One region of the Rothia sp. LK2492 genome, then DNA from elsewhere that is predicted to be linked to it. Evidence: riboswitches for the same ligand, from Rfam matches in the RefSeq annotation. Region 1 holds a riboswitch; each other region holds the start of a gene.
What was found. A riboswitch is a leader RNA that binds a small molecule or an ion and turns the genes downstream of it on or off. The one in region 1 is predicted to bind S-adenosylmethionine.
Positions count from the first base shown of each region.

Region 2: another riboswitch for S-adenosylmethionine. It lies ahead of VVR27_RS03260 (bifunctional o-acetylhomoserine/o-acetylserine sulfhydrylase); the one in region 1 lies ahead of VVR27_RS06405 (LLM class flavin-dependent oxidoreductase).
Region 3: another riboswitch for S-adenosylmethionine. It lies ahead of VVR27_RS09815 (hypothetical protein); the one in region 1 lies ahead of VVR27_RS06405 (LLM class flavin-dependent oxidoreductase).
Region 4: another riboswitch for S-adenosylmethionine. It lies ahead of VVR27_RS05825 (methylenetetrahydrofolate reductase); the one in region 1 lies ahead of VVR27_RS06405 (LLM class flavin-dependent oxidoreductase).

Region 1 is NZ_JAYWLX010000004.1:192,757-200,605, forward strand. It holds gene VVR27_RS06385 (AMP-binding protein) at 450-2,561, opposite strand; gene VVR27_RS06390 (ABC transporter permease) at 2,897-3,754, opposite strand; gene VVR27_RS06395 (aliphatic sulfonate ABC transporter substrate-binding protein) at 3,757-4,800, opposite strand; gene VVR27_RS06400 (ABC transporter ATP-binding protein) at 4,886-5,683, opposite strand; SAM riboswitch class I at 5,689-5,781, opposite strand; SAM riboswitch class IV at 5,959-6,061, shown strand; gene VVR27_RS06405 (LLM class flavin-dependent oxidoreductase) at 6,154-7,566, shown strand; gene VVR27_RS06410 (glucose-1-phosphate adenylyltransferase family protein) at 7,742-7,849, shown strand, end outside.
Region 2 is NZ_JAYWLX010000002.1:239,001-246,849, forward strand. It holds gene VVR27_RS03255 (S9 family peptidase) at 1-1,541, opposite strand, end outside; SAM riboswitch class IV at 1,842-1,956, shown strand; gene VVR27_RS03260 (bifunctional o-acetylhomoserine/o-acetylserine sulfhydrylase) at 2,063-3,406, shown strand; gene VVR27_RS03265 (homoserine O-acetyltransferase) at 3,425-4,675, shown strand; gene VVR27_RS03270 (alpha/beta hydrolase) at 4,747-5,433, shown strand; gene VVR27_RS03275 (RNA-binding S4 domain-containing protein) at 5,430-5,651, opposite strand; gene VVR27_RS03280 (glycine--tRNA ligase) at 5,790-7,172, shown strand; gene VVR27_RS03285 (cation diffusion facilitator family transporter) at 7,299-7,849, opposite strand, start outside.
Region 3 is NZ_JAYWLX010000009.1:53,251-61,099, forward strand. It holds gene VVR27_RS09785 (AzlC family ABC transporter permease) at 1-374, opposite strand, end outside; gene VVR27_RS09790 (Lrp/AsnC family transcriptional regulator) at 456-893, shown strand; gene VVR27_RS09795 (OsmC family protein) at 986-1,429, shown strand; gene VVR27_RS09800 (amino acid permease) at 1,689-3,173, shown strand; gene VVR27_RS09805 (thymidine kinase) at 3,414-4,031, shown strand; gene VVR27_RS09810 (hypothetical protein) at 4,158-4,898, shown strand; SAM riboswitch class IV at 5,012-5,129, shown strand; gene VVR27_RS09815 (hypothetical protein) at 5,146-5,571, shown strand; gene VVR27_RS09820 (hypothetical protein) at 5,676-6,440, opposite strand; gene VVR27_RS09825 (DUF262 domain-containing protein) at 6,437-7,570, opposite strand; gene VVR27_RS09830 (NADP-dependent isocitrate dehydrogenase) at 7,649-7,849, opposite strand, start outside.
Region 4 is NZ_JAYWLX010000004.1:60,027-67,875, reverse strand. It holds gene iolC (5-dehydro-2-deoxygluconokinase) at 1-556, opposite strand, end outside; gene VVR27_RS05855 (sugar phosphate isomerase/epimerase family protein) at 834-1,841, shown strand; gene VVR27_RS05850 (DUF308 domain-containing protein) at 2,105-3,058, shown strand; gene VVR27_RS05845 (aldo/keto reductase) at 3,152-4,138, opposite strand; gene VVR27_RS05840 (trypsin-like serine protease) at 4,259-4,546, opposite strand; partial or broken gene VVR27_RS05835 (trypsin-like peptidase domain-containing protein) at 4,586-4,813, opposite strand; gene VVR27_RS05830 (hypothetical protein) at 4,902-5,237, shown strand; SAM riboswitch class I at 5,246-5,336, shown strand; gene VVR27_RS05825 (methylenetetrahydrofolate reductase) at 5,441-6,352, shown strand; gene metE (5-methyltetrahydropteroyltriglutamate--homocysteine S-methyltransferase) at 6,390-7,849, shown strand, end outside.

The DNA.
Region 1 (7,849 bases):
CAGATTACTGAATCAGCCGAAGAAATTAATCAGACTGAGCAGCCTTGGAGTCTCATTAGTCTCTTCATCTGTAAGTAAAGAAAGTAAAGAGTATACAATGAGCAACAAAATTCTAAGCCTTCAAGTATTGGCGGCGGATGAGAGCGTTAACTCTTCTGAGGCCCCTTCGAGTCTGCTGAGCTGGTTTTGGTGTTCTGAGAATCTTCCGTTCCCATTGTAGGAAAACGGTTATAAATTTTTTTTACAACCTTGAAAGGGTTTAATCATGCAGAACATTCTTGACCTTCAGATTGCTGAATCAGCCGAAGAACTCAATCAGACTGAGCAGCCTTGGAGCCTCATTAGCCTCTTCATCTGTAAGTAGAGCGAACAGCATTGTGGGTGTAGCGATTATAATCGCTACACCCACTACGTTTTTGTTTTCCTATTGGTTAGTAGCTAATGCGGTTCTAACGCTCTGCCAGCACCTGCGCGATGGCATCCAGAGCTTCTTCGTTCTGCAGGGAGGACACATCGCCCAACTCTCGGCCCTGGTAGAGCTCACCCAGCAGGCGGCGGGTAATCTTGCCCGAGCGGGTCTTGGGGATATCAGCTACCGCCACCACGTCCTTAGGTTTGGCAATGGGGCCAATAGCGTGGCGGACGTGCTCCAGCAGTGCCGCTTTCAGATCCTGTGCGCTCAGTGCCCGCCCAGCCTCAGACAGGGTCACGTAGGCGACCGCCTGGTGGCCGGTCAGCTCGTCCTCCACCGGGCAGACACCCGCCTCCACCACGGCCTCGTGGGTGACCAGGGCAGACTCAATCTCAATGGTAGAGAGGCGGTGGCCAGAAATATTAATAACATCGTCAATGCGGCCCAGGATGTAGGTATCGCCCAGCTCATCGGTCTTAGCGCCGTCGCCAGCCAAAAACCAGCCGCGCTCGCCAAAGTGCCGCCAGTAGGAATCCAGGTAGCGCTGGGGGTTGCCCCAGACCGTACGAGCCATGGACGGCCCAATCTTATCGACCACAATGAAGCCCTGCTGACCAGGCGCTACGTCCTGCCCCGCCTCGTCCACCACGCGGGTTGAAATGCCGGGCACACTGCGGGTGGCACAGCCGGGCTTGGGTTCTAGGGAGGTGCCAGGAACCTGCCCGGACGCCGCGAACCGGCCTGCCGGGGCGAACTGGGGGTCATGCGGGCGCGGGGAGCAGACCGTCGAGCCGGTCTCTGACTGCCACCAGGTATCGATGAAGGAGACGGTGCCGCCGCCCACGTGGGTGCGCAACCATCGCCAGGCTTCGGGGTTAATAGATTCCCCTACCGACCCCAGCAGGCGCACCGATGAGAGGTCGTACTTGCCCGCGGGCAATCCATCCGGGAAGGCACCCATCAGCGAGCGAATCAGGGTGGGGGCAGTGTAGTAGTTGGTCACCCCGTAGCGCTCGATGATTTCAAAATGGCGCTCAAAGGTGGGGGTGTTGGGGGTGCCCTCGTAAATGACCTGGCTGACGCCGGCCAGCAGCGGCCCGTAGATTTCGTAGGTGTGGGCGGTGACCCAGGCAAGGTCGGCAGTACACCAGTGCACGGTGTCGCGGACGCGGGCGGGGTCGTTGGTGGCTGCCAGTTCATCGACGCGCAGGGTGCCGTCCTCCCCCGTGGTTTCGGGTAGCAGGTCAAAGAGAAGGGCATGGGTGTAGGCGGTCTGGGTCAGGTAGCCGCCGGTAGTGTGCACCAGGCCTTTGGGCTTGCCCGTGGTGCCGGAGGTGTAGATGATGAAGAGCGGGGTCTCAGCGTCAAAGAACTCGGGGGAGTGGGTCTCAGGCAGACCCTCGATGAGCTCGTGGTACCAGACGTCGCGGCCCGGCGTCCAGGGCACAGCGGCCCGCGCTTGGCCTGTGCCAGCCGTGCGGTCCACCACGATAATGTGCTCAATCTGGTTCTCACCGGAGCACGCCTCATCAGCGTTCACCTTGACCGGTACGACGGAACCGCGGCGGTTCTGCCCGTCAGTGGTAATGAGTACTTTGGCGCCGGTATCCTCAACTCGGAAGCGCAGCGCCTCGGCTGAGAAGCCGCCGAAGACCAGGGAGTGAATAGCGCCGATGCGGGCGCAGGCCAGGGTGAAGATCACCGTTTCAGGGATAACTGGCAGGTAGATGACGACGCGGTCGCCCTTGGTGACGCCCAGTTTTTCTAGGCCGTGGGCGGCGCGGGCGACGCGACGCTGTAACTCGGCGTAGGTAATGGCCTGGCGGTCGCCGGGTTCCCCCTCAAAGAAGAGCGCCACTTTATCCCCGCGGCCGGCCTCAACATGGCGGTCTACGCAGTTGTAGGAAGCATTGAGCGTCCCACCCTCAAACCAGCGAATCTGCGGCACCGTGAACTGCTCTACACCCTCAGGATTGGTGCCCAGGCTCTGGGGTTTTATGAAGGTGTGAGCCTTCTGCCAGGTGGTTTCCCAATCCAGGCGCTGCGCCTGTGCCTCCCAGAAAGCGACGCGGGCGGCGTCGGATTCGTGCGCTGGGTTAGGTGTGGGGTTCGCGGGATCGGTGTAGGTGAAGGTGGCAGGTGCGCCCAAGGGATTCTCCCATCGGTAGCTGGCAGTAGCACCGGCGCCTCATTTAAACCTGCCCCCCTTGTTTCAAGCTCAAGTGCTTTGACGGTGGGGGCTGGTATGGCGTGGTTGCTGCGATCGTTAGCGAGCCAGGTCTCTGAGATCGCTCTGGATGGTTTGCGTGCCCTTCCAGCTTAAAGCCCGCCCGGGTGACGGCTCTAACCGTGACGCCCCTTAACGTTTGTGACGCTCCGTGACAGCCCGCCGTCCGCTGGCCCACTCCACCCGATAGCCCAAAGCTTCACCGGCGCGACGTAAGAACATGCCGGTGAAGTTTAGGCTTAGCCTGGAAGCCGGGGCTAGTTGGAGGGGAAGCGGACCTTGACCCAGCGTTCAAAAGCACCTAGAGCCAGGTCGGTCAGCTTACCCAAAATCGCGAGCAGGACGATGGCCAGCAGCAGACGGTCGGTGCGGCCGTTGTTCTGGGAGTCAGTGAGTAAGAACCCCAGCCCCATGGACGCACCTAGCAGCTCAGCTGCCACCAGGAAGAGCCAGGCCTGAGCGAGGGCCAGACGCAACCCAGAGACCACCGCGGGCAAAACCGCCGGTAGCTGAACCGTAGTGAAGAGACCCAGCCCGCGGATGCCGAAGGTGCGGGCAGCTTCAACCAGTTTGGGGTCCACATGGGCAAGCGCGGCTGAGACGGTGGTATAGACCGGGAAAAACGCACCGATAGCGATAAGAGTGACCTTTGAGTTCTCACCGATGCCAATCCATAGCAGCAACAGGGGAACCCAGGCCAGAGAGGGAACAGCGCGTAGCGCCCCAATGGTGGGGGCCGCGAGCAGGTTAGCCCAGCGGGAGAGGCCCACCCAAGCACCCAATGCCAGGCCCAAGAGGGCACCGATGGTGAAACCAAGGAGGACACGCTGGGTTGAGATCGCAATGTGTATCCCCAGCTGGCCGCGTCCAAGAAGGTCAAGGGCTGCTGCAACCACCCTAGATGGTGCGGGCAACTGGACGGCGCTGAACACCCCGGTCAAGCTCAGGTACTGCCAGAGCGCCAGCAGAGTGAGAGGAAGCAGAGCGCCTAACCAGGGCAGCCAGCGGTTGCCCCGGGTGCTCAGTTGCACGGGCCGTGAGGACGCCCCCGCCCGGCTACGTGCTACTCGCTTAGTTTCGGAGGGGCGGGTATCAGTGGCTGGAAGCAAGGACATGGCTATTCACTCACCAGCGCCGAGATACGTGCAGGGTCAGCCTTGGTGGCAAACGAATCGTGGATGAGACTGCCCAAAGCGGAGTCCACATCAGCCTGGGTGGCGACGTCCCCGGACTCAACCAGGTAAGGGCCAACCCTTGTCAGCACGGTACGCTGGGCCTCCCCGGGCACGTTATCAATGTCTAGATTGGTTCGTTCCCAGACGGTGCGTGCGGTTTCTAGCGTGACACCCGATTCATCCGCCAGAATCTGAATCGCCTCATCTTCGTTAGCTAAAGCCCACTCGCGGGCGTACTCGTAGGTATCAACAATGGTCTGAGCGGACTCGGGGTCAGAAGCGATGAAGTCCTCGGTAGCGTTCAAAAAGCCGTAGGTATTGAAGTCAACGTTGCGGTAGAAGAGGATGTTGCCGTCTTCAATTTCGGTGCCTGCCATGATGGGGTCTAGCCCGCTCCAGGCATCCACCGAGCCCTTAGTGAGAGCGGTACGGCCGTCAGCGTGCTGGAGCTGCTCGATTGTGACATCCTGCGGTGAGACATTGTTTTCTTCAAGCGCTTGGAGCAGGAAGAAGTAGGGGTCGGTACCCTTGGTGACTGCAACTGACTTACCGGCCAAGTCTGCAACCGAGGTAATACCGGAGTCGGGGGTGGTGACCAGAGCAGCCCATTCAGGCTGGGAGTAGAGGTCAATCACCTGAATGGGGGAGCCGTTCGACCGGGCAAGGAGCGCCGCTGACCCGGCGGTTGAGCCGACGTCAAGAACCCCAGACCGCAGAGCCTCATTAGCCTTATTCGATCCCGCTGACTGCACCCATTCCACGGTCTTACCCTCATCCTGGAGAGCAGTCTCTAGCCACCCTTTTTCCTTGATGATGAGGGAGAGCGGGTTATAGGTGGCGTAGTCGACAGTGATTGTGGTGTCCGCGGCTGAGGCTGGAGCTGAGGCTTCAGGAGCTGCGTTTTCACCTGCCAGGCAGCCGGTCAGTAGCAGGGCGCCAGCGGCCAGGAGGGCGGAGGATTGGGCGAAACGAGAAAAGATTGACACGGGGTTTCCTTGAAATGTCGTAGTGTGTGGGTGCAAGAAGCAAAGGCCAGGGGGGCAGATACCCTGTAAAGGAGAGGGCTGGTACTTAGTGCTCTTCGACGCCGAGCTCAGCCAGCAATTCTTTGCGCAACAAAGCGAGGTCTAAATCCCCGCGATCACGGGGCCGGTGCCCGGGCACCTCAACCGTTCGGGTAATCGTGGCAGGCGAGTGCGGATCAGGTGTGCCTAACACAATTACGCGATCTGATAGGTAGAGAGCTTCTTCCACATCGTGGGTGACCAATAGGATGGTTGCGGGATCCTGAGCATGAATATCCAGCAGCAGATCCTGCATTTTGATACGCGTCAGGGCATCCAGCGCACCAAAAGGCTCATCGAGCAGCAGGACGCCGGGGTTACGCGCTAGTGCTCTCGCCAGGGATGCGCGCTGCGCCATGCCTCCTGAAATCTCGCGGGGGCGATGCGCCGCATAATCCCCCAACCCCACCAGCCGCAAGAGGGCATCAACATGCTGCCGAGCGTCGTCCTTAGGGGTGCCCTTGGGTAGGCCCAGAGCCACATTCTTAGCAATAGACCGCCAGGGTAAAAGCCTGGGCTCCTGAAACCCAATGGCTACCCGTGAATCTAGGCCACGAACGGCAGCGCCGTCGATGGTGACCTCACCCGCGCTGGCTGCTTCCAAACCAGCCGCTACACGCAGCAGCGTTGATTTACCGCAGCCTGAGGAACCAATAATCGAAATAATCTCACCCGGATAGGCGGTGAACGAAACACCTTCGAGGACCGTGTGGACTGCCCCGCGCTCGCCGGCGAAGCTCTTAGCGATGCCCGAGAAGTTGATGTCACAGGCGGTGAGGGTGTGCTTTAGCGTGAGTGTGCTCATTGCTTTCTCCATCGTTTCTTGGCGTTAGCACCGGTCCCTATGGTGGGTGGTTGCTGCGACGTCGTGGAGCCAAGTCTCTCGGTCGCTCTGGATGGTTATCGGTGGCTTTAGCCTATGGGCGCGGTGCCTGAAAATCTAGCCTGTGACGCCTCTTAACGTTTGTGACGCTCCGTGACGGCCCGCCGTCCGTAACAGAACTCAACCCGGTTCACAGTGTGAAACAGAGTCCCTAAACTTTGCCTCAGCGCCCCCTCACCTCGTTAGACTAAAACCGTGATCATGAGACCCAACGCTAAGCTCTGGCTCGTTGGGCGGCAACCCTCTCCCGTAGCGGGGTGCTCCAGATGAGGATCCGGCAGATAACTGCAAGTACGGCGCAACTAGGCGCCACCTTCACAAGAGGTTAGGCGTCATTTTTGTATCGCTAGCCAGGCACGGGGTGTGAGGGCTGACCCGAAAGGCACCGGTTCATGACCGAGAAGAAGCGTATCGTTGTCAACGCGTTCGATATGACCACCACCAGCCACCAGAGCTTCGGCACCTGGCGTCACCCCCGCAACCGTGCGGATGAATACAACACCATCGAATACTGGACTGATCTGGCAAAGGTCTGCGAAAAGGGCCTCTTCGACGCTATCTTCATCGCCGACGTGGTGGGCGTCTACGATGTCTACAAGAACTCGGTGGCCGATGCCCTGCGCGACGGCGCGCAGGTTCCGGTGGGCGACCCCTTCCTGCACATTTCAGCCATGGCAGCGGTTACCAAAAACATTGGCTTCGGCGTCACCGCAGCTGCCACGTACAACCAGCCTTATACCCTGGCACGGTCCTACTCCACCCTTGACCACTTGACCCGCGGCCGCGTGGGCTTCAACGTGGTGACCAGCTACCTGGCGTCAGCTGCTGAAAACCAGGGCCTGCCAGCTCAGATCCCACACGATACCCGCTACGAGATCGCAGATGAGTTCTTGGATGTTTGCTACAAACTTTGGGAGGGTTCCTGGGAGGACGGCGCGGTGCTGCGTGACCGTGAAAATGGTATCTTCGCTGACCCCACCAAGGTGCACCCCATCGAGCATAAGGGGAAGCATTTCACCGTGCCCGGTATCGCCCTGTCTGAGCCCTCACCCCAGCGCACTCCGGTTATTTTCCAGGCGGGCGCATCATCCCGCGGCCAGCAGTTTGCTGGAAAGCACGCCGAGGCTATTTTCATCACCGCCCTGCGCCCCCACTTGACCAAGGTGCTGACCGGCCGCATCCGCGACGCTGTTGAAGCAGCGGGCCGTAACCGTGATGATGCCAAGATTCTTGCCATGCTCTCGGTTGTGGTTGATGAGACTGACGAGAAGGCGCAGGAAAAGTTCGAGGAGTACAAGAAGTACGCCAACTTAGAAGCTTCTCAGGCAATTATCGGCGGCTGGAGCGGTGTGGATCTCTCCCAGTTCGATGAGGACGAGGCGCTCAAGTACGTTGAGACCGAGTCGATTCAGTCCTTCCTGACCCCCTTCACCCTACAATCCAAGGATCGTGACTGGACGCGTCACGATATCGCTGAGCACTGCGCTACCGGCGGCATGGGCGAGGTCATCGTGGGCTCACCCCAGACCGTTGCCGATGAGCTAGAACGCTGGATTGACGAGGGTGGCCTGGACGGAATCAACCTTGCCTACCATGTTTCCCCGGGTTCCTTCGAAGACTTCGTGGAGTTCGTGGTGCCCGAACTGCAGAAGCGCGGCCGCTACCGCACCGCCTACGAAGGTTCCACCCTGCGGGAGAACCTCTTCGGTGAGGGCATCACCAAGGTGGCAGATACCCACCCGGCTGCAGCCTACCGCGGCGCCTACGTTGGTCAGCGCAGCGCCGCGGACGGCAACGTCCGCTAGGACAAGCTGACCGAAACGCCCCCGTGCGTCACCGGGAATCATCAGGAAACCTTCAAAAGTGTGGATGTGGAGTAAGACCGTACTTTTGAAGGTTTCTTTTGCTGTGCTCAGAGGCCTAAAGTGTGCGAGTATGGCTAGTACAAAGATGTGTACTTACTATTGAGAGTGGGTTGCCGTGTCAGATCCCTTTCCGCATACTCAGCAGCCGCCGACGGTCGCCCTGGTACTTGCCGGTGGCCGGGGGAGCAGGCTCTCGCCGCTGACCGATCACAGGTCTAAACCG
Region 2 (7,849 bases), on a different contig from region 1:
CGGTCGAGGACGCTCAGGCGGGCTACGGAGAAGTAAGGATCCATTGAAGCTTCATAGGAGCCATAACCGTACTGAATCACGGGGTGCGGTTGTGTCTTATCCACATCAGCTAGGTGCATGACAGAAAGAGGAATCATGGCGCCGTCGGCAGCTGGCGCCCACATGCGATAAGCGGTGTACTGATCACGCTCGTAGCCCAGAACCGGCGTTTCCCGGCGTAGCACCAGCTCATCGGTATCAGGGAAGTAGTCATAGACACTGCTGGGCGTGAGGAAGGAGGTGTAGTTGAGGCGAATCACCGGGGACATAATGTTCATCCCTGAACAGGAGGAAGTGTAGAGCTCCTCACTAAAGCCGCCGGGCTGAGTGAACTCGATACCGCGGGGGTCGCCTACAGCGAGCTGATGTGACAGTGAGCTGCGGGGTGCAACAAAGACCTTAACCGTGGTGTTCTCTCGCGCCATGACCGCAAGGTGGTTGCGCGAGAAGCTAACGCTCTCGATGCGTACATCGTCGCGGTGCGGCATAAGAGCCACCCAATCAGCCCGCAGACGCTCAAAAGGTACATAGGCTTCGGGGAGAGGTGCTATGACGATTTCTGAGTTGGGCGCATCAAAGTCATGGGTGAGCACCAGGTAGGCCCTTCCATCGACATCGATGATGTCGGTGCTGTATTCAACCCTTTGCTCCCTACTAATAATCAGCGTGGGCTCTACCTCGCCTAACTCATGAATATTGACCACGCGGGTCTCAGTGTACTCAGAGTTACCGGAGGTCATCACCACGTGTGTACGGGAGGACGACATCCCCGCTCCCAGCCACATGCCCTGATCCTCTTCGGTATAGAGAGCAATGTCATCAGCCGGGCTACTTCCCACTCGATGAGCACGAATCTGATAGGGGCGCCAGGAATCATCGGCTACAGCATAGATAAGGTGGTTAGCGCCCGAGGCAAAGAAAGCTCCGGCGAAGATATCTTCAATCTTTTCATCCAGCATCTGGCCGGTTTCAAGGTTTTTGAAGTGCTGGGTGTAGCGCTCATCGCCGGTGTCATCGACTCCAAAGGTCAGCAGTCGTCCGTCGCGAGTAACCTGGAAGGAGCCTAGTGAGAAGAAAGGTAGGTCTCGCGCAAACTCGTTGCAGTCCAGCACCACTTCTTCACCCTCAAGCGGCTGACCGGGCACCACCTGCGGTGGTGTATAACGCTCAACAACGCTGCCTTCTGTTAGGGCAGGCACCCGGCACATAATGGGGTACTGCTCGCCGGCTACCGTCCGATTGAAATACCACCAGGCACCCCTGCGGGAGGGAACGGACATATCCGTTTGCTGAGTGCGGCCTTTAATCTCTTCAAAAATAGCGTCGCGCAGAGGCTGCTGGTCAGCGGTAACCCCATCGGTGTATGCATTCTCTGCTGTGAGATGGGCAAGCACCTCTTCGCTCTCTTTATCACGCATCCATTCGTAGTAATCAATGAAAGTATCGCCATGATGAGTGCGCTCGCTGGCGATGCGTGGGGGACGGGGTGGGGTGAGCGTCATGAGATGCCTTTCTGATGGTTTCTTCTCCAGTCTAGTGGAGAGAGGTTTCCCCGTAAGAGCAGGAGCGGGCGGACGATGAGCGCGGCCAAGCTAGTCGGGGCTGGGGTGAATTGACGAGTGAGCGCTAGCGAACCCTGCGAGAGGGGCAGCTTGAACGCGCTCCTAGACCGTCCGTGGTCTTAATCCAAACTGGGTAAGGGTAAGAGTTACACCTGCGTAATTTTTGCAACAAATGAAACATGCTGACATCTTGCAGTCTTTTCTTGACGCCATGAAACCCGCTAAGGAAGACTAACAACAGGTCAAGAGCGCCAGCACTAAGCCTCAGCTAGCTGGCCGGCAACCCTCCACCTGCGGTGGGGTGCCCTGAGTGAAGACCTGACACATCCCAGACGGGTATGTGTAAGCGCGGGACCGATGTGCCATCTCCTTCGGTGCATCACCTTCCGGTAGACCGGGAGTTACGGCATGCGGCCCCACCTTGCGAGATATTTTCCTCACTAGAGACTGGAGCTACCAACATGACGACCTCACAGAACATCCCCACTCCCAGCAAGCCTGCCGGCTGGAAATTTGAGACCCAGCAAATTCACGCTGGTCAAGAACCTGACCCGGTCACCGGGGCACGCGCTTTGCCGATTTATCAGACCACCTCTTTTGTCTTTAAGGATTCACAGCAGGCAGCTAACCGTTTTGCTCTCTCTGAGCTGGGCCCCATCTATACCCGTATTAATAACCCCACCCAAGAAGCGGTAGAAAACCGTATCGCGGCCCTAGAAGGCGGAGTGGGAGCGCTGTTGCTCGCATCTGGTCAGGCAGCCAATACTTTCTCGATTCTCAATATTGCCGGGGCAGGGGATCACATCGTTGCCTCGCCCTCTCTTTACGGCGGTACCTACAACCTCTTCAAATACACCCTGGCGAATCTAGGCATTGAAACCACTTTCGTTGATGACCCCGCAGACCCCGAAAGCTGGCGCGCTGCCGCCCGCCCTAACACCAAAGCTTTCTTTGGGGAGACCCTGCCCAACCCTCGCGGGGACGTGCTGGATATTGAACCCATTGCAGATGTAGCTCACAGCGTAGGTGTTCCCCTTATCGTGGATAACACCGTAGCAACGCCTTATCTGCTGAACCCCATCAAGCACGGTGCTGATGTTGTGGTGCACTCTGCGACTAAATATCTAGGGGGCCACGGAACCTCTGTGGGTGGTGTCATCGTGGACGCCGGCACCTTCGACTACGGTGCTTACCCCGAAAAATACCCCATCTTTAATCAGCCCGATGAGAGCTACCACGGCCTGGTCTACGCCCACGACCTGGGCAAAGACGGCGCCTTTGGCGTCAACCTCTCTTACATTTTGAAAGCCCGCGTGGCCCTGCTCCGTGATTTGGGAGCATCAATTTCTCCGACCAATGCCTTTAACATAGCGATCGGGCTTGAGACCCTGTCACTACGCATGGAGCGACACGTGCAGAACGCTGCTGCAGTTGCCCGCTTCTTATCTGAGCATCCCGCGGTTGAATCGGTGGTTTACTCGGGTTTGGAAAGTTCACCCTACTACGGGCTGTCTCAGAAATACCTGCCCCGCGGCGCCGGTGCAGTCCTGGGCTTCACTCTCAAAGACGCGGATGCTCCCACCGCCCAAAAATTTGTAGATGCGCTGTCCTTACACTCCCTCCTGGTCAACATTGGCGACGTGCGCAGCCTGGTCGTACACCCGGCGTCCACCACGCACAGCCAATCAACGCCAGATGAGCTAGCCGCCATCGGCATCAATCCCGCCTTTATTCGCCTCTCGGTGGGTATTGAACATATCGATGATATTTTGGCTGACCTCGAACTAGGCTTTAACGCGCTCTAAAGTACGAAAGGTAAATCGATGACGATTAAAGCCTCGACCACTGATACCGCTGCTGGCACCCGTGTGGACGGCGTACTTAAGTACGCCCAGATCGGCGACCTAGCCCTCGAAAACGGTGAAACTCTGCCCGACGTTGTCATTGGCTATGAAACCTGGGGGACCCTCAATGAAGCCGGCGATAATGCGGTGTTGATTCTGCACGCGCTGACCGGTGACACCCACGTTTCTGCCGGTCGCGCGGCTTCGGATGCTCCGGCAGAAGTGCGGGCGGCAGCTGAAGCAGGTGGTTGGTGGCCTACCGCTGTGGGCCCAGGGCGAGTCATCGATACCGATAAGTACTTTGTGGTGTCCCCCAATATGGTGGGGGGGTGCTACGGCTCAACAGGGCCGGCTTCCCCCTCACCCCTTTCCGTAGATTCTGAAGGCAAACCCTGGGGCTCTCGCTTCCCAGCCGTTACCATTCGGGATAGCGTCCACGCCGAGAAGGTACTGGCTGATCAGCTGGGCATTACGTCTTTCCATCACGTGGTGGGCGGCTCACTGGGTGGAGCGCGTGCCATTGAATGGGCGGTGACTTACCCCTCCCTGGTGCGGTCGGTAGCTGTGCTGGCTTCGGGTTCGGCAGCTACAGCAGAACAAATTGCCTGGGGGCACATGCAGAATCTAGCGATACGCCAGGACCCCAACTTTGCCGGCGGCGATTACTACGGCGGCCCCGCTCCTGATACCGGGCTGGCACTTGCCCGACGTATCGCGCACACCACCTACCGTTCGGCGGCTGAACTACACTTCCGGTTTGGGCGCGACGAACAGCCGGGCCACGAGGTGCTTGCCCCCAAGTACAGTGAGCGCGGCCGCTACCAGGTGGAAAACTACCTGGATTACCATGGGCAGAAGTTGACCGCGCGTTTTGACGCTAACTCCTACCTAGCGATCAACGAGGCGCTACTGAGCCACGATGTGGCACGTGGTCGCGGCAATCTTGAGAAAGCGCTGGCTCTCTCCACCTGTCGATGGACGCTTGCCTACGTTGACTCGGACCGCCTCTTCTTCCCATCCGACACCCAGATTATTGCTGCCTCCCTGCCGCAGCCGGTGGAGCCCGCCGTGATCCATTCACCCTGTGGACATGACGGTTTTCTGATTGAGCACCGCCAGCTGGAGCGCATTCTGCTGCAGAGCTTTGAGGCGCAGGACGCTGCAGACGGGCAGAAGACTCGCTCAGCCGGCCGCGCCTACCCACGCAAATATTTGAGGGTGGTCGCCTAACTATAATGCTCGGCAAAAGCCCGGGGAAGCTATGTTAGGTTGGAAAAAACACCCCGCCCAAAGGAAAACTTATGTCCCAGTACCTGGTTGATTTTTCAAATGCCGAGCCAGCACGGGCAGGCACCCACCTGGTGGTGCTCTTGCACGGTTATGGTTCTCACGAACGAGACCTTACCGGGCTGATCCCTTACCTTCCATCCGATAAGGTAACCTACGCGTCCCTACGTGCCCCTCAACCGGTAGGGTATGCCCTTCCCGCGGACGCTGAGAGCGCTTATGTTGGCCAAGCAGCCATGGGCTACCAGTGGTGGCCGCTGAATGCTCAGCTAGAAACGGTTGGCTTTCGAGCCATTGAGCTGACGACCGACTATGTACTGGACTGGCTAGAACCCCTAGCTGCTGACCACAAGAGCGTTACCCTGCTGGGCTTCTCCCAGGGCATGGCCGTGGCGACATCCGTGGCCCGCCGCCGTCCCGAGCTTATTACTGCCGTGGTAGGGCTTTCTGGCTACGCAGTAGATGGCGGTTCTGATTACTTTAGGGACGCCGAGCTCACCGGGGATCAGAAACTACAACTTTTCTGGGGGAGGGGAGACTCAGACCCAGTCATCACCGCTGAGAAGATTGAATTCACCCAGCAGTGGGTGGGGAAGTATACCCGGGTGGAGCAAGAGCTTTACCCCGGCTTAGCCCACGGCATCGCTGCTCAGGAGTTGACTCATATTTCGGCTTATTTGAGTGAAAAGGTGCTGGGTTAGTCCCTTTCTACCTGCACTGCCATACCATTGAGTTCCACGACATCCCCGGGATGGAGCTGTTTGCCGCGCTGTTCACAGATTTCATCGTTGACCTTGACCAGGCCATCCTGAATGACATCGCGGGCGTGGGTGCCATTTTCTACCAGGTTAGCCAGTTTCAAGAACTGACCTAGACGGATCATCTCGTCACGAATAAAAACAGGTTCAATGTTGCTCATACCCCATACTTTACCGCCCCATATGCCCCGGTGTGTGCGGTAGGCTGGTAGGTGCACGCCTCCACAGATGAGCGTGCATTTTTTGCAAATCCAAGCACGCCACAACCGGTGGCGCAGGCTCATAGGAGTATCCAACACATGGCAGCGAAGTCCACGCTCGATAACGTCATCTCACTCGCGAAGCGCCGCGGGTTCGTCTTCCAGGCAGGTGAAATCTACGGCGGTTCCCGCTCAGCCTGGGACTACGGCCCCCTGGGCGCAGAGCTCAAAGAGAACATCCGTCAGCAGTGGTGGCAGACCTTTGTCCGCGGACGCGAAGACATGGTGGGTCTGGATTCCTCCATTATCCTGCCTAAGGCAGTGTGGGAGGCTTCCGGACACGTAGCAACCTTCACCGACCCCCTGGTGGAGTGCCTCTCCTGCCACTCACGCCACCGCCAGGACCACCTGATTGAAGCCTTTGAAGCCAAGAAGGGCCGCGCACCTGAAAACGGAATGGACGATATCGTCTGCCCTAAGTGCGGCAATAAGGGCCAGTGGACCGAACCGCAGAACTTCTCAGGTCTCATGAAGACCTTCTTAGGCCCGGTGGATAATGAAGAGGGTCTGCACTTTATGCGCCCCGAGACCGCTCAGGGTATCTTCGTGAACTTCAACAACGTGGTAACTGCCTCCCGCAAGCGCCCGCCTTTCGGCATCGGTCAAATCGGAAAGGCTTTCCGCAACGAAATCACCCCCGGTAACTTCATCTTCCGTACCCGCGAGTTCGAACAGATGGAAATCGAGTACTTTGTGCACCCCGACGATGCACCCAAGTACTACGACCAGTGGATTGAAGACTGCTGGAACTGGTTCATTGACCTGGGTATCAACCCCGATAATATGCGCAAGTTTGACGTCCCCGACGACGACCGCGCCCACTACTCAGCTGGCACCATGGACCTTGAATACCGCTTCGGTTTCCAGGGCGGCGAATGGGGCGAGCTGATGGGCGTTGCTAACCGCACCAACTATGACCTGGGCGTGCACAACGAGCACTCCAATGCCAAGCTCGAATACTTTGACCAGGGCACCGGCGAACGCTACGTTCCCTACGTCATCGAGCCTTCCTTCGGTTTGACCCGCGCGATGATGGCCTTCCTGGTGGATGCTTATGTCGAGGATGAAGCACCCAACACTAAGGGTGGCGTGGATAAGCGCACCGTGCTGAAGCTGGACCCGCGTCTGGCTCCCGTCAAGGCTGCTGTTCTACCCCTGTCCAAGAAGGAAGACCTGGTTCCCTCAGCCAAGAAGCTGGCCAACGAACTGCGCCGCAATTGGAACATCGACTACGATGATGCCGGTGCAATCGGCCGCCGCTACCGCCGCCAGGACGAAATCGGCACCCCCTTCTGCATCACGGTGGACTTCGACACCCTCGAAGACCAGGCAGTCACCATTCGTGAGCGCGATACCATGGCTCAGGAGCGTGTAGCCCTGGATCAGGTCACCGCCTACTTGGCAGCTAAACTAGCTGGCTAAAGAGCAGATAACCTCACATAAAACTCAGGAGGATGCGCTTCACGTCAGCTACAACGAGCTGACGTGAAGCGCATCTTTTGTTCATTAACCTCAGTGGTCTTGTGCCTGAGGGAAATAAGGCTTGATCTAGGGTAGCTGGTCGTAGTGGCCCTCTGCTTGCAGTGATTCAGGCTCAATCTGGAAGGTTGAGTGCCTGATACTGACCTCAAAGTGTTCAGCAACGCAGGTCTGTAACCGTGTAAGGGTTTCGACGGCGCACCCATCGGTTAAGCAGTCGTCCTTAACGACCACGTGGGCGGTTAATACCGGGAGGTCTGAGGAGATTTGGCTGGCATGCAAATCGTGCACAGCCACCACGTGGGGAAGAGTCTCTAGATGCCGGCGCACATCCTCAACGTCCAGTCCCCGCGGTGCCGATTCTAGGAGTACGCTCACTGTTTCTTTCAGCAGCTTGAGGGTTCGGGGCACAATCAGCAGACCTATGAGAATGGCGGCAAGGGCGTCAGCCTGCAACCAGCCGGTCAGCGCGATTATTATTGCTCCAGCGATGACCGCAACTGATCCCAGGGCATCATTGAGCACCTCCAAGAAAGCCGCGCGCATATTAAAGTTGCGGCGATCCCCACCCAGTAAAATTAGCATCATTACCACATTGACCGTTAGGCCAAGGATGCCAA
Region 3 (7,849 bases), on a different contig from region 1:
CCGTAGACCAGGTGCCGGGCGTTCATAATCAGGGTGGTGGATGCAATGAGCGATAGGGGAGCGGCGGCCGCGATCATACCTACCAGCAAGAACTCAACAGATCCGGCGAAAACCACGGCAGACAGCACGGGGGCAACCCACCAGGCTAACCCGTAGGATGACACCAGCACACCCAGACCCATACCCATCACCACAAAGCCAAGGCACATGAAACCGGCAACGCGCAAGCCCTCGCGGAATCCGCTCTCACCGGGCAAAGTATGCACATGCTCGCCAGAAATTACGGGCAGCGCCCCGGTCGCTGTAGCAGGGCTGGTGACCTCGCTGGTCGTCACAAGAGACAGTGAAGTAGTTGTGGTTCTTTCCTGGTGCATAAGAACAAGTCTAGATAAAAAGCCCCGCAAAGTGTTTGCTTTTTATTGCTAAAAAACAGCTCTCATAGCAATATTAAGCACATGGATAACCTTGATAGCGCAATTATTGAAGAGCTTACCGCTAATGGTCGGCTCACCAACCAGGAACTTGCTGCTCGGGTAGGGCTAACAGCTGCCCCCTGTCTGCGCCGGGTGCGTCGGCTAGAAGAAGCTGGAATTATTGCTGGCTACACTGCCCGCATCAACCATGCCCTGCTCGATGAAGGCTTTGAGGTGCTGGTCTTCGTAGATCTTTCACGCAACGACCTGCCCAGCGTAGAAGCCTTTGAGAGCACCGTCCTTGCCGATCCAGCTGTCATCGAATTCCGCCGCATGTTCGGTCTGCCCGACTACTACATCAAGGTACGCGTGAAAGACTCAGAAGCCTATGAGCGCTGGTACAGTGCGCTCGCCTCTCAGCACGAGTACATCTCCCGCATCGATTCGCGGATCACTATGAAGCTACTCAAAGCGCCCTAACCGCCCTAGCTGTGACAGCGCACGGAATAAGTAGCTAGCGCCGCACGTTTTGATAAAAAGACCTCTTACTCCATTCGTATAAGGAGAACACCATGGCAGAAAATGCCCGCACTGAAGACCCTAACTACCGCGCTGTGCCCGTTGAGCGCATCGGTAAAAAGCACTACCGAGCCACCGGCGCTAACGGGGCTACCTTGGATTTTGGCCAGGGGGAGGGGATGCTGACCCCGGTCGAGCTACTGCTTGCCGCGATCGCTGGTTGCTCCGCCGTGGACGTCGATGTGGTGACTTCCCGAAAGGTGGAGCCCGAGACTTTTGAGGTGCTGTCCTCTGCCATCAAGCAAAATGAGGACGGCGCTGTTCGGCTTGATGATATTCAGGTGAGCTTCAATGTAACCTTCCCCGCCGGTGCTGAGGGCGAGAAGGCGCAGAAGATGGTGGATCGCCTGATTAAACTCTCGGCCGAGAAGGACTGCACCGTCAGCCGCACTGTCGAGCACGCCACCAAGGTTACTTTTATCAACGAGAACGCCTAGGTCAACCCGGGTACATTTCTAGCCCGCTCTTCGTCTCAACCGCGCCGCCCTGCGCTCCAGCCCCCATGTTCGCTGGAGTGCAGGGCGGCTCTTTTCTGCGCTCTAGGCTGGATATCACGCGGTGTTTAGGGTTCAAATGGACGCTATGGTGGTAATCTAAAGTTTGTCTTATGCCCCATTAGCAAAACTGTTGGGGTAAGTTCTTGGGTCCTGGATGTAATCCTCCAGCCTCCTAACTACCGAAAGCAGCACGCACCTTATGTCTACTGATGCAGTTCCCACCCCGGTTGGTGAGAATAAAGAAGAGCTGAAGCGGGGCCTGCGCAGCCGTCACCTCTCCATGATTGCTATTGGCGGCGCTATTGGCACCGGCCTCTTTGTCGCTTCAGGTTCCACCATCGCAACCGCTGGCCCCGGCGGTGCTCTGCTCGCCTACTCGCTCATCGGCATCATGGTGCTGCTCCTCATGCAGTCCCTGGGCGAAATGGCAGCCAACCTGCCCGTAGCAGGCTCCTTCCAGACCTTCGCTTCCCGCTACGTCTCAGAGTCCTTTGGCTTCGCTATGGGGTGGAACTACTGGTTCAACTGGGCCATTACCGTTGCCGCAGAACTGGTCGCTGCCGGCGTCATTATGTCCTACTGGCTCCCCGGCGTCCCCGGCTGGATCTGGGCGGGTCTCTTCCTCTTCATCATCTTGGGCATCAACATTCTTTCAGCGCGTGCTTACGGCGAATCAGAATACTGGTTGGCTGCCATCAAGGTGCTCACCGTCATCGTCTTCCTCATTGCAGGTATCCTCATGATTTTTGGAATCCTGGGCAACCACGAGGCGGGCTTTGGTAACTGGACCGACGGCGAAGCACCCTTCAAGGGCGGTTTCATCTCCATCCTGGCCATCTTCATGGTCGCTGGCTTCTCCTTCCAAGGCACCGAAATGATTGGTGTTGCTGCCGGTGAGTCAGAGAACCCCCGCCGCGACGTCCCCCGTGCCCTCAAGAGCGTCTTCTGGCGCATCATGCTCTTCTACATTGGTGCTATCGCGGTGATCGGTACCCTGATTCCTTACACCAGCCCCAACCTCCTGCGCGCTGATGAAACCGACATCGCCTACTCGCCCTTCACCATGGTCTTCGATAACCTGGGTATCGCGCTCGCAGCTTCCGTCATGAACGCGGTCATTCTGACCGCTATCCTCTCTGCCGGTAACTCAGGCCTCTACGTCTCATCGCGTATGCTCTACTCTCTGGCCGTCGAGGGCAAAGCACCCAAAATCTTCATGCGCGTCAACAAGCGCGGCATCCCCATGCCCGCCCTGCTCATGACCGCAGCTATCGGTCTCTTCGGCTTCGTCACCGCACTCGTAGGCCAGGGTGCCGCTTACACCTGGCTGATTAACATCTCAGGCCTCTCCGGGTTCATTACCTGGGTGGGCATCGCTATCTGCCACTACCGCTTCCGACGCGCCTACGTCGCCCAGGGCTTCGATGTGAAAGACCTACCTTACAAGGCACCGCTCTTCCCCATTGGGCCCATCGTTGCGCTGCTCATGTGCCTCTTGGTCATTGGCGGCCAGAACTACAACGCCATCTTTGAGGGCCACTGGTTTGAGGTTGTCTCAGCCTACATTGGTGTGCCCATCATCATTGGCGTCTACCTGGTCCACAAGATGGTCAGCGGCTCAAAGACCATCCCCCTCAAGCAGGTGGATGTCTCTGGCATCGAGGTTGAACCCGTCAAGGGCTAACTTCAAACTGAACGGTGGCGGGGCGGACGTGCTCTCGCCGGCTGATCCTCTCGAGACTCGCGCGGGGCGCTCGCCTCGATTCATGCCAGCCCCGAGCCAGCCGGCTGCAAGCACGTCTACTCCGCCACCGCTGCGCCAGCATGGCTTACCTTTCGCTCGCGAGGGGGAGCAGCCATGCTGGTGTTTTTGTTTGCGGGTAGACTGGTGCCGTTTGATTTTTCTGGTGAAGGGGTAGCGCACGTGGCTAAGCTGTATTTCCGTTTTGGGGCGATGAACTCGGGCAAGTCTACGGCCCTGCTGCAGGCTGCCTATAACTACGAGGAGCGGGGCCAGCGCGTCCTGCTGGCTAAGCCCCGCGTGGATACCAAGGGTGATGCCCTCATTGTTTCTCGCCTGGGCGTGACCCGCCATGCTGACTTCCTCATTGGCCCTGAGGACTCAGCGAAGGATCTCTTTCATGCCGCTGCTGAAGTAGCTGAAGACCCTGACCGGATGCACTGGCACCTGCCCGTCTCCTGTCTGCTAGTGGACGAGGCACAGTTCCTGACCTCAGAACAGATTGATGACCTGATGCGCATTGCCGTGCTGGAGGATATCCCAGTGCTTGCCTACGGTATCCGCACCGATTTTCGTACTCACGCCTTCCCCGGTTCTGCCCGCCTGCTTGAAATCGCCCACACCCTTGAAGAATTGAAGACCATTTGCCGGTGCGGACGTAAAGCACTCTTTAACGGGCGGACGCTTGATGGTAAGTTCATTTTCGACGGCGACCAGGTGGCCATCGACGGCGTGCACGTGGGCTACGAGTCCCTGTGTGCTACCTGCTACCTAGAAGAATCTGGCGGTGCGCTGAGCTAAGGGCGGAGCTGGTTTTCTACGGCGCGTAGAAGAAATATTTCGATTACTGGCCGGTAGCTACTCCAATATAGTGACCTGGGTCTACTCTGAAAGGGTATTTACTCCTTTCAGGTGAAAGAGGCAGACATGTCTTCCCCCACTTCTCGTTTCCTGTCCGTACCTACCGCCGCGCTGCTAGCTTTGACCGTCCTGGTCGGTTGCGGTTCAAACAGCGATGAGCCAGTGACTGCTGAGAGCAGTGCATCGTCGGCAAGCTCTGCTGCGGCTACTACCGCTACTGAGACTTCGGCGGCTTCTGAAACTTCGTCCGCCGCGGCGGTGCAGGCGGAGCTGCCTGAGGGCTACAAACTGATTTCCGCACCTAATAATGGCCAGTCCTTTGGCGTGCCCGAGGGCTGGCTGGAGGTGGATAGTCAGGCTATGGCTAATGATGCCGAGATTCAGGCATACTTGGAGCAGGCTGGTTCTGAGACCGGTATGAACGCTGAGATGCTAAAGCAACAGATGGCTCAGCTTGATGTGATGGCTATGTCTGCGACTCGTGATGCAGCTGGTTTTGCTGAGAACGTCAACGTTTTGGCGGAGCCGGTTTCTGCATCGGTGGCGCCTTCTGCTGAGGAAGCTAAGGCGATGGTTGAGGAGGTTAACGGTACAGCCGGTACATTTGCTGAGGTTCAGACGTCTCTGGGCGAAGGTGTCACTCAGGCGTACACTGCTGAGGTTGCTGGGGTAGATGTCGGAGGTGTTTACATCATTGTGCCGGCAGGCACTGGTGACGGTTACAGCATTATCACCGTTTCAGCTTCGGACACCGCTAAGGCACAGGAAGTTGCTGACAACATCGTAAAGTCACTGCAGAAGAACTAAGTTATTTGGCAGACGAGGGGCTGCCCTTCACCTACCAGCGGTAGGGGAGGGCGGCCCCTTTGTAATAGAGCTTATTGTGTGAACTGATAAAACTCTGTTGAAGTTGCTACCACGATTCAGAAGCCCAACGCTAAGCCCTTTGACTTGTTGGCTGGCAACCGCCTTTCGCAGACGGTGCCTTCAAAGGAAAATCGGTCACCAGGCTCAGACGGTCCAGTGAAAGTAGCGACTATTTTAGGAGGCCCTCATGAGTCAGCTTTCTTTTTCTTCTTCTAATGCCGATGCAGAAACAAGCAAGGACACTGTTGGTACCCGCTGTATTCTTCACACTGCTGGTCACGGAATTGTGCCTGCTGTTGATATCAACGCTTCAAATAAGTTGTGGGAGAAAGCCACAGTGCTTGAGCAGCGCGGCACCCGGTTGAAACTACAGACGGCAGACGGCGCGGCCTATTTCTGGCACCACGATCCGCAGCGTATAGCTTATCTCTGTGCACCTGAGGGTGGCGATAACCAGGACATCGAATCTGATGAGAAAGCGGCTGCGCCGGTATTGCTATTTAGTTCCAGCCATAAACTCTTGGGTAGGCGTATCGAAGGAAGTTTTCCTCAGGCGCATCTTTCGGATGAACCGTTGGATGCCTGTGAATTAGCTCCTATGCTAATTAGCTAGAAAGGTATCTTTATATAAATAATTAGGTAAGCCAATATAATGGCTTACCTAATTATTATCTTGGATAGAAATTAATTTTATATGCAGTTAAATTCTATGAGTGATTATTTAATAATTTTACGAAAATGGAGCTGTGTGTGGAATCGTATAAAATCAGCCTCGAATGGGTTGCTTATAAGATTATAATTCCCATTGATGTCACAGATTCTATTTAACCCTGAAGCATAAAGGTTGAGGGCGTACGGGATTTCAAAAGAATGCCAAACAATTAGTGCTAATAATTCTTCAGAGAAACTGATTCCAGAATTGCCATGAGAAATTGAGTTTCTCAAGTCAACTTGAAATTTAATAACATCAGGATTTAGTGATGTATTATTAATTAAGGATGTGTAATCTTCAGAACATTTAGATGAGATGTAGGTTAGGCACTCTTTGATTCGAGAATTGGATGGATTGGCACCGTAAGGTATCGTTGACTTAATGGCATCCGACCAAGCTGTTTTAATTTTACCGTGATCTTCACTTTTAAATCCTTTTGAATTATTGGACTTCTCAACAAATTCTTCTATGTCTTCAAAATTTGGAAACTCTTTTTTTAGACGGGTTATAGAGCAATCGCGTAGGGCAGACTCCACATTGGAGGAAGCTTGTACAATTATATTCTGCTGCATTTTTGATGTCATCCATGATTCAAGTGACATGGGTCTAACATTTTCTTTAGCTTTAATCCATTGAGGATAAAATCTAATAGACTCAATTAAGGCATCCCAAGTTACAACAGAATTTGATATGTTATCTAGTCGGATAGGGGAATATGTATCAACCAGTTTTTGCAAAACTTCAACAAGCGAAAATTCTGAAGGTATCATTCGCCAAATACCTCTATTGCAGCTCTCATTCTTTGGCTGATAAAGAATTTATCTGAACCATTTCGGCTGACTGCTTGCCAATCAAGTTCATCTGAAAAAATGTGTAATCTTGACAGCAGTTCTTCTGCTCCAATTTCAGATTTCTCGATACGTTTCATGAGTCCTACATACAGAGAGTCTACATATGAGATACTATGTTCTCGCGCCCATCCTTTATCGAGGTAAGCTTGGCGAATAAGAGATGTTACTCTGAGGAATAGCTGTTTGGCGTTTTCTAATTCATGACTGGGGTTATCTGCATAGCGATGTTTCTCATAAAAGTCATTAATGAACTCCTTCATTGGAGCTGAATAGTTTTCCCAATTAAAGTACAAGGCTAATATTCTAGAAATTATTTCGTGATCATGTGCATTGACGTCATACTTTCCGTATAGATGTCTCCAATCTGAGGTGTTATTGATTTCCTCAATAAATCCTACAATTCTGCCCGCAAATGTAGCTATTCTAATTTGATGTGGGGTAAGTTTTGTTCCGCCAGAGTTGATTCTTTCAAAAATCTGATAGATTGTACTTAAATCACCGGGCTCAGGGACTGTTCGAACTATTGTTGTTGTAATACCAGTGTTTCTAAATTTCCTTTGTTGTTCAGATGATAGGTCTTCGTAAGACTTACCGGAAAATTCATCTGAAACATATTTTAAAACAAAAGGAGAATTTACGGTTTCGCCGTTATCTTGATTTCTCCTTTGGATCCTTCCTTCCTTAAAGAACCTCAATGTAGTAAGGCGCTGTTGACCGTCAAGGACAAGTAATCTATTATCGCTTTGCTCGACCAAAAATATCCCAGGAACTGGAAAGCCCACCAGAATAGATTCAATGAACCTGTCCATTTGTTGCTTTTTCCAGACAAATTCCCTTTGAAAGCCCTCTGTTTCAAGTTCTTCAGTGTTGCTTCTGAACTGTGGTACAACTAGGTCACCGTCTTGGAGCCTGCGAATTAATCCGTCGATATCATACACCTGAGTCGCATATCTGACAGATTCTAGTTCTTTATCAATATTTTCATTAATAAATTCTTCATCGGTTATCTCGTCTGTTTGGAAATTATTGAACTGTAGTTGGTTTTCCATATATATTTTTCCTTTTTCTGGAGGGAGAGGCGCATCAGCAAAATAATGCTGATGCGCCTTAACAATGAATTCGTTATTTTATGTCAGTGTTTCAAGAATGCCGTTGAACATCGCACTCGGACGCATCACGGCTTCGGCCAGTTCGTCGGAGGGCTTGTAGTAACCGCCCAGGTCCACGGGCTTACCCTGAACCTCCAGCAGCTCAGCCACAATAACCTCTTCCTTCTCACCCAGACCCTCAGCTAGCGGTGCGAAAGCCTCAGCCAGCTCTGCGTCCTC
Region 4 (7,849 bases), 130 kb from region 1:
CAGTAGCATCCTGCGGGTTTTCCCAGAACATGGGGCGGTAGTCCAAATCCAGGATGGTGTGCTGACCTTCTGCAAGCTCTTCGCGGGGGCGTGATGCATGGGCGTGAAGCTGAGCTTCACGAGCGGGGTCCTGACACAGACCGGTGAGGGTGGTCCAGAAGATCCGAGCCTTCTTTACGGCTTCGGTATCGACCTGTTCCTTGGTAATCTGCAGATCAGGAGCGGTGGGGAAACGTCCGTAGAAGTAGAGGGGGAAGTCTTCTGGGGGCTTGATGGCACAGAAGGTAACGCAGGTTTGTAGACTGTCATCCACCAGCACGTTGGCGTCATCCGAGCCGTAGCGGTGCAGTTCACGGCGCAAAAAAACACCAAAGGGATCGTTACCCACACTGGTAATCACCGAGGTCTTGTGCCCATATTTTGCAGCAGCTACAGCCACGTTTGAGGGGGAGCCACCCAGGTACTTGCGAAAGGTGGTGACGTCTTCAAGACCGACGCCGATATCATCGGGATAAACATCTACACTGATGCGGCCCATGGTCAGCAGCTCGTACATTCGGTGTCCTTTACTAGCTTTGCGTGGTTCGGCTTGTTGCCGAGGAGGTCTACTACTAGCGTGCACTATGTTACTTTGTCCTGTCAATCTTTGTACTGACATATTGACAAAATTCCTTTATCTTTACAGAATATTGGTGAGTCAAATAATAAGAAGGCTCAGATAAGACCTCCGGGCACCCAACAGCCAACTATCACGCACCTCAGGGTGCGCCCGGCGTTCATTTTGAACCGTTCCAATTACTTGGTTCGAACGCCGCTTTTCAAAGGAGAAACCTATGAAACTTGGTGTCTACAGCGCAATCTTGCACGACCGTCCCCTAGAAGAAGCCCTGGGTATCGTCTCTACCCTCGGTCTTTCAGGTTACGAACTCAACACCGGAGGCTTCCTACCCCCGGCACACGTACCCGTAGACGAAATACTCGAAAACTCCGAACTCGCAAAGGACTACCTTGCCAAGTTCGAAGCATCCGGTGTGGAAATTGCAGGCCTCAACTGCAACGGCAACCCCCTGCACCCCAACCCCGAAATCGGAGAGAAGCACGCAGAAGACCTCCGCAAGTCCATCCGCTTAGCACCCCTTCTGGGCCAGACCCGCGTGGTCACCATGAGCGGCCTGCCCGGCAGTGAGCCAGGAACCAAGCACCCCGCCTGGCACGTCAATGCATGGAACTCTGGCACCCTGGATTCCATGGACTACCAGTGGGACGTCGCGGTAAAGTTCTGGAGCGAGATTGAAGAACTCGCCGCGGAGAACGGCGTCAAGGTAGCTCTCGAACTCCACCCACAGAACCTGGTCTTCAACCCACCCACCACTAAGCGTCTGGTAGGGCGCATCGGCGCTAAACACATCGGCGTTGAGCTAGATGCCTCCCACCTCTTCTGGCAGCAGATGGACCCCGTCGCGGCAGTGCGCTGGCTGGGCGATCTCACCTTCCACTCAGCAGCTAAGGACGTGCGCATCAACCGCGAGAACGCCGCGATTTACGGTGTTCTGGACGAGCGCTTCCGCCGCCTCTCCCCCGAAGAGAACCGCGTCAATCTTGGGGGCGACGAATGGGTCAACGAGTGGCCCCAGGATTCCGCCTGGGACTTCGTGGCAGTGGGCGTTGGACACGATGCAGCCTACTGGGCAGAGTTCATGAAGGCTCTTTACGAGGTAGATGAGAACATGTGGGTCAACATCGAACATGAGGACACCTCTATGGGCCCCATCGAAGGTCTGAAATACGCTACACGTACTTTATTAGAGGCCGCCGACATCGCTGGCATCAAGGTCACCTAGTACCGTCGAATTATGCAATCCAACCCCTCCCTGCTCACAAGAGCAAGGGGGGGGTTCTACCCATCGGAGAGCCTCAACAGCGCTACGCTGCGCGGGAACGCCCAGAGCTGCCCCTAAGCCAACCGTCGCCCATCCATAGACCTGAGATATTCTAACGCTCCTTTTCTTATATGGGAGCGTACCGGTGAACCGCCGCACAGATGCGCGCCGCGATTCCCAGGTAATGTTCAGACTTATTGAATGTGAGCTGTAATATATCCTGTATGACTGAGAATGGTAACACTCCCACCCCTGAAAATAATCCCCCCAACGCCCAAAGCTACGGTTCTTACGGTTCCCAAAGTGGCACCTCGCAGAACGGCGGGGCTTACCAGCAGCCCTACGGCGCTCCTACCTACGGCACATCCGCAGGTGACCCCCAGCAACCCGGCGGTAAAAAGCCCAAGAATATTGTTGGCATCGTTGCCCTGGCACTTTCTGCCCTTGGTTTTGTGCTGGGCCTCTTCCCCGTGACAGCCCTCTTCGGCTGGCTTCTACTCTTTGCCGGTTTCGTAACAGGTATTGTGGGCCTTTTCCAAAAGTTGAAGGAAAAGATCACCTCAATTATCGCTATCGCACTTTCAGTAGTGGGCACCATTGCCTCAATCATTGCAATTCTTGTTTTCGCGGCAAACACCATTGCAAATGACCCCGAGTTTGAACAGATGATACAGGACGCCCAGACCTCCGTATCTGCTGCAACAACCCCCAGCGCATCAGCAGCCGCCGAAGAGACCTCAGCGGCTGATTCTAATGAGCAGAGTGCGGCTTCACTTGACGGCGTGCTCAAGTTTGGGGAAACCGCTGAATACAATGATGGCGTTAAAGTAACCGTCTCAGAGCCCCGCACCGATTACACCCCCGGCGATACCGCTGCCGGTAATGATAATGATGCACTCAAGAACTATGTAGTGTTTGCCGTGACCATTGAAAATGGTTCACAGGAGACCTACGATCCTGTCATGTTCCTGGCTAGCGGCAACTCAGCAGGACTTGAGGCTAACCAGATTTTTGACAGCGCACAGAACTTGGGTAGTACTCCTTCAACAAAGCTCCTCCCCGGTGACAAGGTAACCTTCGATATGGCTTTCGCAGTGGCAGATGTTAATGACATCACTCTCGAAATCAGTACAGATTTTGAGCGCGACGAGATTCTCTTCACTACCAAAGACATCTAAACTCCTTTTAGCCTCTTTATAGAAGCTCAGCCAAAAGCCTGCCCCATTATTTGGGGGCAGGCTTTTTGGGTTATACCGGCAAGCGGGCAAAGCTTAGAAGGGTGCGATTTTGGGCGGCGCGGGGAAGATGGCGTCCAGTTGAGCCAAATCGTCCTCGCTGAAGCGAGTAGCTATGGCGGCAGCGTTGGTGCGCACCTGGTCAATGGTGGTAGCACCAGCAATGACCGATGACACCGGGCGTTGCTGGGCCAGCCAAGAGAAAGCAACCTGCACCTCGGTCAGTCCGCGCTCGGCGGCAAACTCCGAGAAGGCACGCATCTGATCCCAGTCTGTCGAGTCCAGCAATTCGGGCTTGATGCGGGTCAGTCGCCCTTCAACAGCCTCCTTACCGGGGTTATATTTACCGGTCAGCAGACCGTTAGCCAGGGGGAAGTAGGGTAGGACGCCCAGGCCAAACTCGCGGGCAGCGGGCAGTACTTCTAGTTCAGCGCGGCGGTCCAGCAGGTTGTAATGGTTCTCTGCGGCGATGTAGCGAGTGCCTAATTGCCTGCCGATATATTCCGCTTGGGCTATCTGCCAACCGGAGTGATTGGAGCTGCCAATATAGCGCACTTTGCCCTGCTCAATCAGAGTGGCAAGTGCTCCCAGGGTTTCTTCCACGGGCGTGACGGGGTCGGGGGTGTGGTGGAAGTAGAGGTCAATATAGTCAGTGCCCAAGCGGCCCAAGGACGCTTCGATAGCGCGCATGATGTAACGTCGGGAACCTCTCACCCCGTGGTCAGTACCGTTGGCGCCATCCATATCCATGCCAAATTTAGAAACAATCACGATTTTGTCCCGGTCAATGCCGGTGTCTTTGAGCGCCTGACCGAACATGGTTTCAGATACCCCAGGCCGAGCCCCGTAAATATCGGCAACATCAAAGAGAGTGATGCCCTGCTCCACGGCGGCTGCCAGCACATCGTTGGTGCCGGTCTGAGTTTCGGTGGCGGTTTTGCTTCTACCCAAGTTGTTACAGCCCAGGCCAACGGTCGATACGGTCAGGCCGCTACGGCCTACTTGGCGATATTCAATGCTCATACCTCTACCCTAGGTATAAGCCTTCAATCTTACAAAACCCGGTGGTACTCAGGGAAAAAGTCCCTGAGTACCACCTCGTAGAAAGTTAAGAACAACAGATTAGAGGGTATGAAGTAGGGCCTAGTTTATGGTGGCAAACTCCCCAGTATCAGCAACTCCCAGAGCGTTTACTCCTGCGGTATGTTGAATCCAGCTTGCAGCCTGACTCAGCAAAGCATAGTTAGATTGAGCGTTGATATTACCGCCTGGGGAAAGATCACCGGTGGAGCATACAGCTACAATTCGGCCATTAATCACCAAAGGTCCACCCGAGTCCCCTCGGTTTGCTGCACCAGAGACACCCCGCAGTTGAGCTGCGGGACCACCATAGGTATCAATTGAAGGACCCTCTACCTGCACTGTTGCCATACGTAGGCTAGTCGTAGGTTGGTCATAGGCCCCCAGCCCTTAACCAACGATAGTTCCAGTATCACCAGTGCGTGGACTGTAGCTAACATCCAACCTAGGGTAGCTTGGAAGAGAAACTGGTCGGTCTAGTTGAACCAAGGCAATATCTCCACTGTGAGCCGCATAGACTCTACTGGCCCTGACGGCTGTACCGGGGTTGAGCTGGTCATTGGAGTGATAGACCTGCATGTTGGAGGCACCATCGATGCAGTGTTTTGCTGTCAGGACCCATTGTGCGTTGAGTTATTCACCGGTACAACCGCTGATTCCATTGCTGCCGGTCACATTGAACCGAAGCTGGACAGCCCAAGGGCTCGTGGCTACTGAACCACCAATAATATTCGGAGTCGCACCAGAATTCGTATCTGTACGCGTTTCAGCCGTAGCCACTGCTACGGAGCTGAAGGAAATTGCACATGTCGCGGCGAGCACGGTGCAGAACTTTCTAATCGAAACCATGATTATAAAACCTTTCAAGAAAAGTAAGAAAAAAGCTCCACTCTCACTCAAAGAAACCGGTGCGACCTTTACATACCATCGCAATAAAGCCCGAAATATTACTGTCATGTGTCTCAACACACCCGACACAAAGTCAAAAAGCTGCACAGAGCGGCGGTTTCTTGCCAGCGCCCTGCCTGCGCTTTTAGTGTAGAACCATCAAACCTATCCAGAGCGACCGAGAGACCTAGCTCGATGACGTCGCAGCAACCACCCCTGACGGGAAAGGTGCTCCTGCTAGGACCGATAGAGTGCATCACCAGCGGTCCACCCACCGCACTGTGTGGCGCCCTCCCGCCACCAATGGGAGCGGCTACCGCATTCTTTCGGGTCCACCCAACGACCTGTAAGGAAACCATGAGTACCTATACACCGGCGCTCTCCTACGAACTCTTCCCACCGCGAAGTTCTGCCAGTTGCGAGAATCTGCTGACGACCATCGACCAGCTGGCGCCCACCAACCCCGACTATGTGTCGGTGACCTACTCCGGCGACCGGGCTCGTAAGCAGAAAACCCTGGCCCTGCTAGACCATCTGGTCCACGAAACCCAGCTCACTCCCCTGGCTCACCTCACCTGTGTGGGGCACACCGCCGAGGAGCTGGAAGCTGCTGTTCGCTGTATTCTGGCGATCGGCGTCCGCGGATTTTTAGCCCTGCGCGGCGACCTGCCACCGGGCAGCACGCAGGCCCCCGATATCCCCTTTGCCCGGTCCCTGGTTGACCTCATTCGCCAAGTTGAGACCCAGGATTTTGCCCACCTAGCAGCAGGACGCGTGGCGGTGGGGGTAGCTGCTTACCCCTCTCGGCACCCGGAGTCCAGCTCGGAACTGCAGGATATTGAAATTCTGCTCTCCAAGGAGCGGGCGGGGGCTGACTTCGCTATCACCCAGGTTTTCTTTGAGGCGACCCGCTACGAATCCCTGGTGCAGCGGGCCCGAACCGCGGGGGTAACCCTACCCCTGATTCCGGGCATCATGCCGGTCACCAGCCTGCGCAGGCTCACCACGCTCTGCTCACTAGCGGGCCTGCCCGTGCCCCAGCAGCTGGCCTACGACCTTGAAACCGCGAGCGGGGATGCCCAACGGCACCGTATCGGGGTGGAGTTCGGCGTCCGCCTGCTCCAAGAATCCCTCGACGCCGGTGCCCCCGGCATCCACTTCTACACCTTCAATGAACACGCAGCGGTGCTGGACGTTCTCGAGCAGGTCAACCTGCCCCGCTACAGCACCCGCTTTGAAAACCCCCTGGCCGAACTGACCTACGCCTAAAAATATCGGCCCAAAGACCTTATAGAAAGACACCACCATGACCACTGTTTTCCCCACCGCAACCATCACCGGCTACCCCCGTATCGGCGCCCGCCGCGAACTCAAGCGCGCTGTTGAAGCCTACTGGGCGGGTAAGTCCAACCAGAACGAACTGAAGCAGACCGCCCAGAAGATTCAGCAGGACGCCTACCGCACCCTTACCGAACGCGGCCTGACCGACGACTACGCTATTCCCGCGGACTTCTCCTTCTACGACCAGGTACTCGATACCACCCGCCTCTTCACCGCCCTGCCCGCCCGTTTCGAGTCGGTACGCGACGACCGCGGCCTGATCGACCTGGACGGCTACTTCGCCCTGGCTCGCGGCACCGAGCACCTGCCCCCGCTGGAGCTGACCAAGTGGTTCGACACCAACTACCACTACCTGGTGCCAGAAATCGGCCCGACCACCGGCTTTACCCTTAACACTGAAGCCCTCGATGACCTGCTGGCAGCCGCGGAGGCGGCGGGGACGTCCGCCCGCCCCAGCATCACCGGCCCCCTCACCTACCTGCTCCTGGCAAAAGCTGAGGACGGCTCCCCCGCCGACTTCGCGCCCCTCGACCGTCTAGCAGACCTGTTGCCCCTCTACCGAGAACTGCTCGCCCACCTGGCCGGCCGCGGTGTGCGCTGGATTCAGTTCAACGAGCCCGCCCTGGGTGCTGACCAGGCTGTGAGTGAAGCCGAGCTGGCGCAGCTCATTGAGAAGACCTACGGGGAGTTCACCCAGCTCTCTGACCGCCCCTCCCTGCTGGTCACCAGCCCCTACGGCAACCTGACCGGTCTATTGGAACCCCTGGCTACCTCGGGCGTAGAGGCCCTGCATCTTGACCTGGTATCTACCGGTTACGATCAGGACGCCCTCGCCCGCCTCTTCGGCGGCAATTCGGCTCCCCTGCTGGTGGCAGGTGTAGTGAACGGCCGCAATATCTGGCGCAACGACCTGGCAGCCTCCCTCCACACCCTACAGGCAGTGGGAGCGGCGTCCGTCTCGACCTCGACCTCCCTGCAGCACGTGCCCTACGACCTTGACCTGGAAACCGGGCTCGACCAGAAGCTCACCAGCTGGCTGGCCTTTGCCCACCAGAAAGTCAGCGAAGTTGCCCTGCTCGCTCGAGGGCTCGCCGAAGGACCAGAGGCTATCGCCACCGAGGTTGAGCAGGCCAAGGCAGCGCTGGCAGCGCGCGCCCAGTCCAGCGGAGTCAACGACCCCTGCATCCGCGAGCGCACCCTCTCCATTACCCCCGAGAACTACGAGCGTCCGTCCGCTCGGGTGCGTCAGCAGGCCCAGGAGGACCTGAATCTGCCCCTGCTGCCGACCACCACCATCGGGTCTTTCCCGCAGACCGGTCATATTCGCTCCCTGCGTGCGGACTACCGCAAGGGTGCGCTGACCAGGGAAGAGCTCGATACCCACCTGCGGGAGGAGATTCGCTGTGTGATTGACTTCCAGGAGCG